3 regions of the Staphylococcus dromedarii genome follow, and region 2 is predicted to be linked to each of the others. Evidence: riboswitches for the same ligand, from Rfam matches in the RefSeq annotation. Region 2 holds a riboswitch; each other region holds the start of a gene.
What was found. A riboswitch is a leader RNA that binds a small molecule or an ion and turns the genes downstream of it on or off. The one in region 2 is predicted to bind S-adenosylmethionine.
Positions count from the first base shown of each region.

Region 1 (5,342 bases), 610 kb from region 2:
GAGATGGTTGAACAAATGGTGAGCGCCTTAAAAGAGCTGAATGGATCATTTCAGATTCTTGTCACGTATCGCACCCAATCACAGGGGGGAGAGGGTGACCTAGAGGAATCAGCATATCAACAATTACTCGTTGATTTGAGTAAGCTAACGCAAATTGACTTTATCGACGTGGAATGGGAGCCAGAGGTTGATCGCAGCATGACATGCCAAAAGATGCTTGCGCAAGGTGCTATGATTGTTGCCTCATATCATAACTTCAATGAAACCCCTTCACTCGATGTCATGAAAAAAACGTATTTTCGTCTTTCTCAAATGGGGGCAAGTCATGTAAAAATTGCCGTTATGCCACAATCGAGAGAAGATGTTTTACGCGTGTTACATGCAGTTTCAGAGGCAAGTGATGCACTGACACAATGGGTGACAGGTATTTCGATGTCTCATTTAGGCTTGATAACACGTACAGCACAATCTGCTTTTGGAGGTTGTTTATCATTTGGTGCATTGGAAGAAGCGGTAGCACCTGGCCAAATTTCGGTGAGGCAACTCTTTGATGCAGTAAAGCTATACGATTGATAATTGGTATGAAATTTCGTATAATTGATAATAGTTATCAATCTATAAGGGGTAGATAGAGATGGAACTTCAAGACGCCATTAAGAATCGTAGAAGTATCAAGAAGTTCAAACACGACATGCATATCGATGATGCAGCAGTACATCAAGCAATCATTGATGCTGCAGAAGCACCAAATCATGGTATGAGAGAGCCATGGCGTACAGTTTATGTACCAAAGTATAAGTTGGGTGAAATGAGTAGAGAGATTTCTCGCTATGCGTTTCCAAAGGAGCCAGAAAAACAGCAAAGTCATTATGATGCGGTAACAAATCTAGGTGGTTTTGTTGCGTTGATTATGAAATGTGATACGCGTCAACGTGAAGAAAATGAAAATTATCTCGCTGTTGGTGCATTTGCACAGAATTTATTGCTATTGCTTTACGAACAAGGTATTGGTACATGTTGGAAAACACCACAATATATTTTCAATCCAAAAGTACGACAAGCATTTGGTGTGTTACCTGATGAACGTCTTGTAGGCTTTATATATTTAACAGACCTTAAAGAAGAAGACAAGATGAAGAAATGTGAGAGAAAAAATAGAGGTCTTGTGACTGATTTTATTTAAAAAACAACGCGTATGAAATGGAGGTTCCAGTTTCATACGCGTTTTTGTCATCTTATTTACCAAAACTTTCAGCTAAGAATGATTCAACTTGTTCTGGTGTTTTAGCATTTGCAGAATGTAAGTGGTGTAGCTTCTCACCATTTTGGAAAATTAAAATACTTGGAATACCCATAACATCATGTTTTGTTGCTGCTTCTTCAACTTCGTCACGATCTACAACGTACCAAGTATACTCATTATATTTTTTAACGATTGGATCAATCCACATATCCATTACTTTACAGTCAGGGCACCAGCCTGCTTCGAATTTTACGATGACTGGTTCTGCACTTTGGATCACTTCATTGAATTGTGACATATCTTTAATAGCTTGCATGAAAAATGCCTCCTCTTATTCTTTCGTAAGCTCATTATATCGAAATTAAAAAGGGAAGTCATTCAAATTGCAACTGCTTGCTGTATAAGATGACGTAATTTATAAAGTGTTAAATAATAATTTTTTTATAAAAAAGAGCAATATTTTTAAATGTTTGTTATATTTGAGTTAAGTGAATACAGGAGGTATGTTTATGATAAAGTTTTATCAATACAAAAATTGTACAACTTGTAAAAAGGCCGCTAAGTTTTTAACAGAGCAAGGTGTGAGCTTTGAACCAATTGATATTGTACAGCTTAACCCTACGAAAGAAGAATTTGAAAAAATTGTAGCATCTACGGGAATAGAAGTTAAAAAATTATTTAATACACACGGTGCAAAATATCGTGAGTTAAATTTAAAAGATAAACTTCCAGAGATGTCAGACGATGAAATGTTAGAATTGCTAGCAACAGATGGTATGTTAGTGAAACGACCATTGGCAGTTTCTGGAGATAAAGTGACTGTTGGATTCAAAGAAGAAACTTATCGAGAAACGTGGCTGTAAGAAAATAGTTGATAGATATTCAGCAATGTGTCAGAATGAATGTAACATTAACAATTGGAGGGGATTCAAGTGGCAGTGCCAAGTAATTTAAAATATTCAAAAGAACATGAATGGGTAAAAGTGGAAGGTAATACAGCACTTATCGGTATTACTGATTTCGCACAAAATGAATTAGGCGATATCGTATTCGTTGAGCTTCCAGAAGTTGACGATGAAGTAACAGAAGGCGATACATTCGGTAGCGTAGAATCTGTAAAAACAGTTTCTGAACTTTATTCACCAGTATCAGGTAAAGTTGTTGAAGTTAACGAAAGCTTAGAAGATGAGCCAGAAGCTGTTAACGAATCACCATACGAAAATGCATGGATGGTTAAAGTTGAATTATCAGACGAAAGTGAGTTAGACGCATTAATGGATGCAGCTGCTTACGAAGAAATGATTGGCGAATAATAATACTAAATTTCCGGAATGAAAATGTGAATCACAATTTCATTCCGGATTTTTGTATATAAAGAAGCCGATATAGTAGCATAACTTTGTATAAGGTGCTACTCTCAACCTAGAATAACAAGGTGAGAGGTTGTACAAGATGACACAGAATCACACACAAGATGAGGTGCTGACAGAACACTTTGATGAAGAAGTTCATCTCATTTTTGGATATACAAGCATGTGTGGGACATGCAAAGTTTCTGAACACATGTTAGATATTGCCAATAAGATTTTGGCGTTACCGTTAACGAAGGTGAATTTAAATTTTTATCCAGAATTTAATCAAGAAAATAAGATTATGTCAGTACCTGTTTTACTGATCATGAAAAAAGATCAAGAGGTTGAAAGGCTCTATGCATTTCAGTCAGTACCTTTTTTGTTAGAAAAAATAAAAAAAGTTATTGACGAATCTTGATTGCGGTGGTATGATTTAAACAATTCAATATTCAGAAAACTCTTATCACGAGTGGTGGAGGGATGTGCCCTGTGAAGCCCGGCAACCGTCTAGTAATAGAAATGGTGCCAAGTCACATAAAGTTGTAACAAACTTTTGAAGATGAGAGAAAGGTACCTTATAAATTGCCTTCTCTTTCATTTCAAAAGAGAAGGCAATTTTTATTTGGCGTAAGAGATGCTTAGCACAAGGAGGAGCAATATGATTGAGCTGAAAAATATTGTAAAGAAATATGAAAGCAAATCCAAATCTGTCACTGCAGTCGATCATGTCAATTTAAATATTGATAAAGGAACGATTTATGGCATTATTGGATTCTCTGGGGCAGGTAAAAGTACGCTTGTAAGGCTTTTTAACTACCTAGAGACACCGACATCGGGCGACGTCATCATTGGTGGCGATAATATCGTTGAATTAAGCAAACAAGCATTACGCCAAAAGAGACAAAAAGTAAGCATGATTTTCCAACATTTCAATTTATTATGGTCACGAACTGTTTTAGATAATATTAAGTTCCCATTAGAAATTGCAGGTGTCCCTAAAGCGGAAGCCGTAGAAAAAGCGAAGTCATTAGTAGAACGCGTTGGTTTGGCCGGCCGTGAACATGCATATCCATCAGAATTGTCAGGTGGTCAAAAACAGCGTGTTGGGATTGCTCGAGCATTAGCAAATGATCCAGAAGTGCTATTGTGTGACGAAGCGACAAGTGCGCTAGATCCACAAACCACTGATGAGATTTTAGATTTATTACTACAGTTGAAGAAAGAACAAAACCTCACAATTATTATCATCACACATGAAATGCACGTGATTCGTCGTGTATGTGATGAAGTTGCCGTGATGGAAAATGGCCGTGTCATTGAAGAAGGGAAAGTATCAGAAGTTTTTGAAAACCCACAACATCAAGTGACACGTCGATTTGTTCAAGAAGACTTGCAACCAGAACATGACTTCGAAAGTATTGCGAATGCATTACCACTTGAAACAGGTGACAGGGTCATCAAGTTAACATTCTCTGGTGAAAATACGACGCAACCAGTCGTTTCATATATCGCAAGAAAACATAATGTCACTGTGAATATTTTAGAAGGCAATATCAAACAAGCAAAAACGGGTGCAGCAGGATTTTTACTCCTACATATCCCAGCTATTTCACAGGAAAACTTTAATCATTTACAACATGATTTAGAGTTGCAAAACATTCTAGTTGAGGTGATTAAACATGGGTAAGAGTTTTAGTGAAATCTTAAATGAGATGATCACAATGCCAAATATTCGTTGGCCAGAAGTTTGGATTGCAACGTATGAAACACTTTATATGACTGTGATTTCAACGGTATTTTCATTTGTACTAGGTTTAGTTTTAGGTATTATCTTATTCTTAACATCTAAGAGTAAGTCGAAGGTTGGTCGTGTATTTTATAGCATCGTATCATTCTTTGTAAACTTATTCCGTGCTATTCCGTTCATCATTTTAATCTTGCTTTTAATTCCATTTACAAGCTTGATTCTCGGAACAATCAGTGGTCCAACGGGTGCGTTACCGGCGTTAATTATCGGTGCTTCACCTTTCTACGGTCGACTTGTTGAAATTGCACTTAAAGAAATTGATAAAGGTGTTATCGAAGCAGCACGTTCAATGGGGTCAAATACTTGGACAGTGATTTTGAAAGTTTTAATTCCAGAATCATTGCCAGCATTGATTTCAGGTATTACCGTAACAGCCATTGCACTTGTAGGATCTACAGCAGTTGCCGGTGTTATCGGTGCCGGTGGTTTAGGTAACTTAGCTTACTTAACTGGTTTTACACGTAACCAAAATGACGTTATCTTAGTTTCAACTATCTTAATCTTGATCATCGTTTTTGTAATTCAATTCTTAGGGGATTGGTTTACAAATAAAATAGATAAACGATAATTTTTTAAAAGGAGCATATAATTATGAAAAGAATTTTATCCATTGCATTAGTTCTTGTTTTAGCAGTAGCACTTGCTGCATGTGGTAACAAAGAAGACAAAAATGATAAGAAAGTTGTTGTAGGTGCATCTCCAGCACCTCATGCAGAAATCCTTGAAGAAGCTAAACCATTATTAAAAGATAAAGGTTATGACTTAGAGGTAAAAGTAATCAATGACTACACAACACCTAACAAATTGTTAGATGCAGGTGAAATCGATGCAAACTTCTTCCAACATACACCATATTTAGAAACTGAAAAGAAAGACAAAAAATACAAAATTGAATCAGTAGGTAATGTTCACTTAGAACCAATGGCTGTCTATTCTCAAA
Region 1 covers NZ_CP094718.1:526,529-531,870, forward strand. Annotated here, with positions in the region: gene aroD (type I 3-dehydroquinate dehydratase) at 1-573, shown strand, start outside; gene MUA88_RS02590 (nitroreductase family protein) at 635-1,183, shown strand; gene MUA88_RS02595 (thioredoxin family protein) at 1,236-1,559, opposite strand; gene MUA88_RS02600 (arsenate reductase family protein) at 1,753-2,106, shown strand; gene gcvH (glycine cleavage system protein GcvH) at 2,176-2,556, shown strand; gene MUA88_RS02610 (thioredoxin family protein) at 2,696-3,013, shown strand; SAM riboswitch class I at 3,053-3,161, shown strand; gene MUA88_RS02615 (methionine ABC transporter ATP-binding protein) at 3,254-4,282, shown strand; gene MUA88_RS02620 (methionine ABC transporter permease) at 4,275-4,970, shown strand; gene MUA88_RS02625 (MetQ/NlpA family ABC transporter substrate-binding protein) at 4,994-5,342, shown strand, end outside.
Region 1: linked by a shared signal. The riboswitch ahead of MUA88_RS02615 (methionine ABC transporter ATP-binding protein) and the one ahead of MUA88_RS10500 (O-acetylhomoserine aminocarboxypropyltransferase/cysteine synthase family protein) in region 2 are both predicted to bind S-adenosylmethionine.

Region 2 (5,342 bases):
CGAAAACACCGTGCGACAGCGAAGAAATATGTTCGTGAAGAAGATGTTGAGCGCTATGTAGATGAACAAGTCACACAAGATATTTTTGAAGCGATTGAGAGTCTGGAGTATGAAGTGAACACACTTTATACATCTAATGGGCAAACGCCATTTGTGACATTTGGTTTTGGATTAGGGACGGATGAGATGAGTCGAAAAATTCAACAAGCGATCCTACAAACACGTATTAAAGGATTGGGAAAAGATCGTATTACAGCTATTTTCCCAAAACTTGTTTTTTCTATTAAAAAGGGTGTGAATTTTGCCCCAACAGATCCAAACTATGATGTGAAACAATTGGCGTTAGAATGTTCGATGAAACGGATGTATCCGGATATTTTGAATTATGATAAAACGGTTGAACTTTTAGGGGACTTTAAAGCGCCAATGGGATGTCGATCATTCTTACCCGCTTGGCAAAATGAACAAGGAGAATATGAGAATAGTGGTCGTTGTAACTTAGGGGTTGTCACGTTGAATTTACCACGTATTGCGCTTGAATCGAAGGGTGACAAGGACCGTTTCTGGACCATTTTTAATGAGCGCATGGCGGTGTTACATGATGCGCTTGCATTTCGTATTGAACGTGTGAAACAAGCAGAACCGAATAATGCACCAATATTATATAAGCATGGCGCATTTAAATATCGTTTGGAAGAACAGGATGAGGTATTTACGCTTTTTAAGCATCAACGTGCAACGATTTCTATGGGGTATATTGGACTTTATGAAGTGGCGACTGTTTTCTATGGACCTGATTGGGAGACGAATCCAGAGGCCAAAGCATTTACAATTGATATTTTAAAGGCGATGCGTGACTATCAACATGTTTGGACAGAAAAGCATGACGTTTGGTTTAGTATTTACAGTACACCGAGTGAATCATTGACCGATCGCTTTTGCCGTATTGATCACGAGAAATTTGGGTCAATTCCAGATGTAACGGAAAAAGGTTATTATCAAAATTCTTTCCATTATGATGTGCGTAAAGATGTGACGCCTTTTGAAAAATTGGACTTTGAACAAGACTATCCGCATTATGCGAGTGGCGGTTATATCCATTATTGTGAATATCCGAAGTTGGACCATAATAAAAAGGCGTTGGAAGCGGTATGGGACTATTCATATGATCGTGTGAGCTATTTAGGAACGAATATTCCAATTGATCACTGTTATGACTGTGGCTTTGAAGGTGACTTTGATACGACAGATACGGGTTATCGCTGCCCAAATTGTGGCAATCAGAATCCCGAAACAGTGGATGTTGTGAAGAGAACGTGTGGCTACCTTGGAAACCCGGTACAGCGCCCAACGATTGAAGGACGCCATAAAGAAATTTGTGCACGTGTCAAACATATGAAGGTGCCCAAGTCATGAAGCTGGGATCAGTCATTCAAGGGTCTGGTTATATCGCAAAAATAGAAACGCATAGTTTTGTGGATGGAGAAGGGGTTCGCTGTAGCTTGTATGTATCGGGCTGCCCTTTTCACTGTCCAGGCTGTTATAATGTCGCAGCCCAACATTTTCGCTATGGTGAACCTTTTACGGATGAAATTATATCCGAAGTAATGGAAGCATGTACCCCATCGTATATCTCAGGATTGAGTATACTCGGCGGTGAACCATTTTGTAACTTAGCTGTCATTGCACCGCTGATTCGGGCGTTCCGTGAATGTTTTGGTCGTACGAAAGATATTTGGGTATGGACAGGTTATCAACTGGAATATTTATGGCATCAAAATGATGAACGCACAGCCCTTTTACAAGAAGTTGATGTCCTTGTAGATGGGATGTTTGTTCAGAAATTATATCGTCCAAATCTTGCATATCGAGGATCACTCAATCAACGAGTCATTCATATTCCGACGTATGCTGAAACGCAATCTATGAGTCACGCGATATATGTGGAATGATTTTCGGTTTAAAAGTGGAAGAGATTGATCAGAAATTAAGTGTCACCGGTTGACTTTCGAAATTTTCTGATATATTATAGCTTTACACTTAAAAGCAACACATTACAATGAATATTTCTTATCAAGATTGGTGAAGGGACAGGCCCTATGAAACCAGGCAACCTATTTAGTTAGGTGCTAATTCCTGCAGGTACATAAACCTGAGAGATAAGGCTTTATGGTTTGATCAAATAAAGATTATATCTATAGATGCACACAGGGATATCTTGATACACGTTGAGATGTCTCTGTGTGCTTTTTATTTTATTGAGGAGGGAATAAGAATGACAGAATCATTTGAGTTTGAAACATTACAATTACATGCAGGACAAGAGGTGGATGCGACGACTCATTCACGTGCATTACCCATTTATCAAACGACATCATTTACATTTGACGATACAGGACATGCGGGACGCCTCTTTGGTTTAGAAGAAGTTGGGAACATTTATACACGATTAACGAACCCAACGACTGCTGTGTTAGAAACACGTGTTGCTGAATTAGAAGGTGGTGTGGCAGGTGTCGCTGTGGCATCAGGTATGGCCGCTATTACATATGCAATTCAAGCTGTTGCACAAAACGGAGATCATATCGTTGCGAGTGATAAGTTATATGGTGGAACACATACGTTATTCAGTCATACACTTCCTAAGTTTGGTATCGAAGTGACATTAGTTGATACAACAAAAACGGAGAATATTGAAGCGGCGATTCGTCCGAATACAAAAGGTCTTTTTGTAGAAACAATCGGTAATCCAGAGGGTAACATTGATGACTTTGATGCCCTAGCGTCTGTGACAAAACAACATGGTATTGTGTTAATCGTGGATAATACATTTGCCTCTCCTTATTTATTCCGTCCAATTGAACATGGTGCGAATATTGTTGTCCACTCCGCTACAAAATTTATTGGTGGACATGGCACGTCTATGGGTGGTGTTATTGTAGATGCCGGTAACTTTGACTGGGATAATGGCAAGTTCCCAGGATTAACAGAACCAGATCCGTCATACCACGGTCTTGTATTCAAAGATGCTTTTGGTGAAGCGGCGTTAGCTTTCAAAATCCGTACAACACTCTTACGTGATACAGGTGCAGCCTTGTCACCGTTCAATGCCTTTTTATTAACACAAGGATTGGAGACGTTATCACTTCGCCTTGAACGCCATGTTGAAAATGCTGAAAAAGTAGCGCGTTACTTAGAGGCGCATGATCAAGTTGCATGGGTAAAATACGCTGGCTTAGAATCAAATGAATACTATGAAAATAAACAACGTTATTTACCAAAAGGGGCAGGGTCTATCTTTACATTTGGCGTTAAAGGTGGTTATGAAGCGGGTAAACAGTTCATCGAAGGTTTAGAACTCTTCTCATTACTCGCAAATGTAGGAGATGCGAAGTCACTAGTGATTCATCCAGCATCTACAACACATCAACAATTAACAGAAGAAGAACAACGTGCAGCAGGTATTGAGCCAGAAACAATACGCTTGTCTATCGGAATAGAACATATCAATGATATTATTGCTGACTTAGAACGTGGTTTTGAAGCCATTCAAAAATAATATCAATAATATATATATATGGGTCACTTTGGAGTCATTTCCTATACAGGATTTCTAAAGTGACTCTATTTTTTTATCTTATTGCTATAAAATAAGTTGACAAATTAATAAAAACGTCATTGCACATTTGTCTAGTCTCATGTATAATTTTAATCGTAATGATTACTATTTGAAGGAAGGCGTCCAATAAATGAAGAAAAGTTTAAAAGTAGTAGCGACGGCAGCACTTGCAAGCTCGTTATTAGTAGCATGTGGTCAGTCTGATGACAATAAAGATAATAAATCAGCTTCAGGCTCAGGCGACAAAATGAAAGTAACAACAACAGTTTATCCACTTCAATCATTTGTTGAACAAATTGGTGGGGAACACGTTGATGTAAAATCTATTTACCCTAAAGGTACGGACTTACATAGTTTCGAACCATCACAAAAAGATATTATTAACGCAAGTAAATCAGATGTATTCGTATACACAGGCGATAATTTAGACCCAGTCGCTAAAAAAGTAGCTGGCGCAATTAAAAAAGATGACCACAAGTTATCTCTTGAGGAGTCACTTGATAAGTCAGAATTATTAACAGACCAACATGAACATGGAGATGAAGGCGAAGAGCATGATCACGACCATGAAGGTGAAGATCACGATCATGAAGCAGAAGGACATGATCATGAGTCAGATGAGCACGGTCATGCACATCATCACCATGGTGGTTACGATCCACACGTATGGTTAGATCCAAATATGGATGAAGAATTTGTAAAAGCAATCCGTGATGACTTAAGTAAACGTGACCCAGAAAACAAAAAAGAATACAAAGAAAATGCTGACAAGTTATTAAAAGATTTAGACAAGCTTGATAACAAAATGGAAAAAGCAACAGAAGGTCATGATGGTCATGCAGTATTCGTATCACACGAATCTCTTGGTTACTTAGCAGATCGCTATGGTTTCGTTCAAAAAGGTGTTCAAAGCTTGAATGCTGAAGATCCATCACAAAAAGAATTAACTAAAATTGTAGATGAAATCAATGAAACTGGTGCGAAATACATCTTATACGAAGAAAATGTTGCGAACAAAGTAACAGACACAATCCGTAAAGAAACAGATGCAAAACCATTGAAATTCAACAACATGGAATCTGTATCTAAAGATCAAGCGAAAGATGCAACTTACCAAACATTAATGGAAGAAAACATCAAAAACATTGAAAAAGCATTAAACGATAAGATCAAAGTTGAAGATGAAAAAGCTGCTGACAAACACTCAAAAGCAATTCAAGACGGTTACTTCAAAGATAGCCAAGTGAAAGACCGTGAGTTATCAGACTACGCAGGTGAATGGCAATCAGTATACCCATTATTAAAAGATGGTACATTAGATGAAGTATTCGAACATAAAGCTGAAGAAAAAGGTGACAAATCAGCAAAAGAATATAAAGAGTACTATGATGTTGGTTACAAAACAGACATTGAAAACATCAAAATTACAGATGACACAATTACATTCACAAGAAATGGTAAATCTGTAACAGGTACGTACAAATATGATGGTAAAGATATCTTAGACTATGAAGGTGGTAACCGTGGTGTTCGTTACACATTCAAGTTAGACGGTGAAGCTTCTAAAGACTTACCGAAATATGTACAATTCAGTGACCACAACATTGCACCGGTTAAAACAGGTCATTACCATATCTTTATGGGTAACGACCGTGATAAAGTCTTAAAAGAATTAGACAACTGGCCAACATACTACCCTGCTGACCTTTCTAAAGAAGAAGTA
Region 2 covers NZ_CP094718.1:2,109,392-2,114,733, reverse strand. Annotated here, with positions in the region: gene nrdD (anaerobic ribonucleoside-triphosphate reductase) at 1-1,416, shown strand, start outside; gene nrdG (anaerobic ribonucleoside-triphosphate reductase activating protein) at 1,413-1,952, shown strand; SAM riboswitch class I at 2,068-2,166, shown strand; gene MUA88_RS10500 (O-acetylhomoserine aminocarboxypropyltransferase/cysteine synthase family protein) at 2,276-3,559, shown strand; gene adcA (zinc ABC transporter substrate-binding lipoprotein AdcA) at 3,750-5,342, shown strand, end outside.

Region 3 (5,342 bases), 390 kb from region 2:
CTTCAACTGCTCTTTCCATCAATGCACGTCCTGCATCAATGACCGTTTGTGGTACATGTTGTGCGTTGATATTTCCTTGATAAAAACCATACGCATTCGTCAATTGTTTTGCCGCTCCAAGATAAAGAATACCTTTGTCTGGATGTTTGGCAAACTGCACGCAATAATTATCCACCACATCAATGCACTGTTCAATAATCAATGTGTCCGTAGCTGCTTCAGCCTTTTTCACACGTTCAATTGCCTTTTCAAGTTCTTCTTGCGTATAGCAAATCATGACACCATATCCACCGGCTGTCGGTAGATCATCACCCGGCTTAATGACAACGGGTAGTTCCCATTCACGTACCGCATCTTCAAACGCTTTAAATGGCACGACTTCACGCTTTGGTAAATACTTACCATTAGTCCATTCTGGTATTTTGGATTTATTGTTCAAATCAATAAACGTTTGCTTATTCATCGCATACTTATCTGCTGGTACAATATCTTCACCATGCACATATTGGAAATAAATTTTTCGGTCTTCTTCTAAGGTTAAACGTTGTAATAGTGACTCATATGAAGATTGGTCTTTAAAATAATATAAATTATCTGGAATACTGCGATGAACCAATTCAAATAATTGTGCTAACTTATCTGTCACACTTGCTTCGTGTACGATGACTGGCATGTTAGCGATGAGCAGTTCTCTCGCTGACAAGAAGTTTGATTGGTGTTCATCTGGTTCTAACCATGGATTAGAAATATATGAAGGTCGAGATGAGTATACGACATCATTAGAATACAACTCAGCCATTGTTAAATATGAATGACTATTTTTTACATTGGTCATAATAAATGCTCCCTTAACAATTGATGTTCTTGTTGTATTTTCTCGAGTTGCGCTGGATCTTGAATTAACTTCGCGCCCATCAACGCAATAATTTTTGCCCCTTTAATTAACGCCTTGTCGCCCATTGGACTTGCTGCTGCTTCTCTAAAACGATGTGTGTGTCCCACTAAACTACGAGGTCCTATTTTTACATGAGGATGAATCGTAGGCACGACATGACTCACGTTACCTGTATCTGTTGAACCAAATCCAAAGTCATCGTGACTGACTTCTTCTCCAAGTTCTGTGGCATACTTTTCGAATAATTTATCTAATAATGGAGATTTAATAAACTCATTTACACCATTTTGAATTGGACCAAATTCGTAATTACAGCCTGTTTGTAATGCCGCCCCTTTAGCAATGTCATGCACACGCTCCGTTAAGATGTCCAAGGACTTACGCGTTGTCCCCCTTGTATAGAAACGCGCATGAGTAAAGTCAGGAATAATATTCGCAGCCTTACCACCATCTAATATCACGCCATGAACACGTTCAGAAGGTTGAATATGTTGACGTAATTGTGCCACACCATTAAAGAAACTGAGCATTGCATCTAGCGCATTGCGTGCTTCATATGCATTTTCTGAAGCATGTGCACTACGTCCGAAGAATTTTATATCTAATACATCAACGGCTAATGTATGAATCGTTGGATAGGTTTCATTACCCGGATGAATCATTAATGCCACATCAACATCAATGAGTCCTTCTTTCACATAAGATGCTTTTGCAGAGCCATTTTCGCCACCTTCTTCTGCTGGACAACCATACACTACGACTGTACCACCAATCTCATCGACCACTTGTTTTAAAGCGATACCCGCTAACACACTCGCTGTCCCAATAATATTGTGACCACAAGCGTGACCAAGACCTGGTAATGCATCATACTCAGCTAAAAAGCCAATTCTTGGGCCTGGTTTCTCAGATTGGTAAGTTGCGATAAAGCCTGTCGCATGACCAGCGATATCTCGTGTTACTTCAAAATCATGTTGCTTTAAATGATCAATTAATAATCGTGAAGCAAATAATTCTTCATTGCCTAATTCTGGGCGTTCATGTATTTGATGACTCATGTCCAAATAATTCAGCCTATGGTTATCTATATAGTCTAGGATCTGTTGTTTTACTGTAATCAATGAAAAAAGCTCCTTTCAAAAAAATATCAACTTTGTAATAACGCTCTATTTATCAAGTGCGATATGTACAAAGTTGATAATATCTTGTCCACGTCATTTATCTGTCAGCCATGTTGCTGTTGGATTTAGCACCTTTATCGTCTCCGATGAGGTTGCAGGGTTTCACTGGGCCAATTCCCTCCACCACTCTTGATAAATTATATTTAATTATTACTCATTCTATCGGATTTGTTACCATTTGTCATGCTATTTTTTCAATATTTTCTAAAATCTTTACAAAATTAATAATACCCGCTACTCTCAACCTTTAAACAAAGGAGGTACAGGTAAATGGTTAGATTATTCAATTCACACCCCTGTCACTTTTTAATGAATATGATAAAATAACCATAAACTAAAAAGGAGGCGTTATGACGATGCCAAAAATGAATGTTGAAAGTTTTAACTTAGATCATACAAAAGTGGTTGCTCCTTATATCCGCCTAGCCGGTAAAATGACAGGTAACAACGGGGATGAAATTCATAAATATGATATTCGCTTTAAGCAACCAAACAAAGAGCACATGGAGATGCCTGGGCTCCACTCATTAGAACATTTGATGGCCGAAAATATTCGTAACCATTCAGACAAAGTGGTAGATTTAAGCCCTATGGGATGCCAAACTGGTTTTTATGTATCATTCATCAACCATGACGATTATGAAGATGTGTTAAACATTATTGAAAAGACAGTTCAAGATGTCCTTAATGCCACAGAAGTACCCGCATGCAACGAAGTACAATGTGGTTGGGCAGCTTCTCACTCATTAGAAGGCGCAAAAGAAATTGCTCAAGCCTTTTTAGATAAACGTGATCAATGGCACGATGTCTTTGGTGAGGGATAGGTTAAAAATCATAAAAAAACACGGGTGCATGTGCATCCGTGTTTTTTATATCATTATAGTTTTCGTATCCATGTCATTAAGACAAATTGTAATGGGAGTCGACCATATAAAACAGATTGAGGTAATTCTTTATCACCCAATGGTAGTTTATGACGTGCCATATAAATATTTGCTGGAAGTACCGCCCATAAAAATGCAATGATTGCATGTTTAAACCAGTAGCCAGGTTTTCTTATAGCTAAGCCAATACCAAAGATCAATTCCATCACACCTGTTATCCAAACAATCTCTTTTTTGAACGGTAAATAGTGCGGTACAATATTTCTGAAATTACGTTCTCTCTTAAAGTGTAAATATCCCGCTCCCGTAAATAAGATTGCTAACAGTTGTCGACTTATCCATTTCATGATACTCAATCCTTTATTTCGTAATAATCTCGTGAATCAATGTAGGTGTTTCTCCATGATCACTAATTGTGATATTATCATATAATTTTTCTTTCACTTGTTCAACATCTTCTTGGTTCGCATAAATGGTTAAGAGTGACTCGCCCTCTTCAACTTTGTCACCGACTTTTTTGTTTAATACAAGACCAACAGCTAAGTCAATCGTATCTTCTTTTGTTTGACGACCTGCACCTAACATCATAGACGCAATACCAATTTCATTTGCGATCATTTCAGATACAACACCAGATTGTTTTGCTGGTAATTCAAATGTGTATTGTGCTGTTGGTAACTTAGATGGATCATCCACTACAGATGCATCGCCACCTTGATTGCTTAAGAACACTTTGAATTTCTCAAGTGCTTTACCATTATTGATCACGCCTTTTAACATTTCGCGTGCTTCATCTAAAGTCTCAGCTTTTTCAGCTAATACGACCATTTGTGAACCAAGTGTTAAGACTAATTCTGTTAAGTCTTCTGGTCCTTCACCTTTTAATGTGTCAATCGCTTCTTTTAATTCAAGTGCATTACCAATGGCACGACCAAGTGGTTGACTCATGTCAGAAATAATCGCCATTGTGTTACGGCCAACTTGGTTACCAATTTTTACCATAGCATTTGCTAACTGTTCTGCATCTTCAACTGTTTTCATGAATGCACCGTTACCTGTTTTAACATCTAATACAATCGCATCTGCACCGGCAGCAATCTTCTTACTCATAATAGAAGATGCAATTAACGGAATTGAGTTAACCGTACCTGTTACATCACGTAGCGCATAAATTTTCTTATCCGCAGGTGTTAAGTTACCTGTTTGACCGATAACTGCTAGATGATCTTCGTTTACTAACTTAATAAACTCATCTTCAGAAATCTCAACGTGGAAGCCTTCAACTGCTTCTAATTTGTCAATCGTACCACCTGTGTGACCTAAGCCACGTCCACTCATCTTAGCAACTGGAATATCTAATGCTGCTACTAAAGGTGCAAGTACAAGTGTTGTTGTATCACCTACACCACCTGTTGAGTGCTTGTCTACTTTGATACCATTAATATCTGACAGATCAATTTGATCACCTGATTCAACCATTGCCATTGTTAAATCTGCACGTTCCTCATCTGTCATATCTTGGAAGAAAATTGCCATTGCTAAACTTGACATTTGATAATCCGGAATATCACCATTCGTATATCCATTCACAAAAAACTTAATCTCTTCCGTTGTTAAAGCATGTCCGTCTCTTTTTTTTGCGATAATGTCTACCATTCTCATGATTATTCTCCTCTTCTCTCTTTTACATTTAAACAAGGTTAAGACAAATGTGCATCGTATTTGAACAGAACCATACGACAAACACAATCACATTTGGATTATGTTGGAATCGTGACAGGCCTGTTGAAAATATTACGCTTAGGAGTCTCATGTATCCAGATTATATAAAGAAGCATTTAGAATTCTGTTCCTTAAACACTGACAATCAGTTTCCTAGAATACAAAATGATTATGTCTTTTCCTTATTTATTTTGTAAGCCTTTTCTATTCTATTATATCTGATTATATTTCATTTGATAAATATTTCGAGTTGTAAATCGTAAATATTTTGATTAAGCACCTAACAAAGTTGTGAATATAGCTCTTAGCATTCAATCACATAACTGTCTATGTGTTTCATTCCTTGTTCAATAGACGAATAGTAACTCTAATCGACATTTAGGGACAGGTCTGTTATCTTTAAGGTAATCCAATAAAATCAAATTATTCAAGGAGCTGTTTGTTATGACACAAGGTACACCACATATTCAACCAAACGGAACAAAAATTGCTAAAACGGTATTAATGCCAGGCGATCCATTACGTGCAAAATATATTGCGGATAACTTCTTAGAAAATGTAGAACAGTTCAATGACGTGCGTAATATGTTTGGCTACACAGGCACATACAAAGGGAAAGAAGTTTCAGTGATGGGTTCTGGTATGGGGATTCCAAGTATC
Region 3 covers NZ_CP094718.1:1,722,742-1,728,083, forward strand. Annotated here, with positions in the region: gene ldmS (L-aspartate--L-methionine ligase LdmS) at 1-835, opposite strand, end outside; gene MUA88_RS08565 (M20 family metallopeptidase) at 832-2,013, opposite strand; SAM riboswitch class I at 2,111-2,215, opposite strand; gene MUA88_RS08570 (S-ribosylhomocysteine lyase) at 2,433-2,900, shown strand; gene MUA88_RS08575 (DoxX family protein) at 2,954-3,307, opposite strand; gene MUA88_RS08580 (pyrimidine-nucleoside phosphorylase) at 3,321-4,622, opposite strand; gene deoD (purine-nucleoside phosphorylase) at 5,127-5,342, shown strand, end outside.
Region 3: linked by a shared signal. The riboswitch ahead of MUA88_RS08565 (M20 family metallopeptidase) and the one ahead of MUA88_RS10500 (O-acetylhomoserine aminocarboxypropyltransferase/cysteine synthase family protein) in region 2 are both predicted to bind S-adenosylmethionine.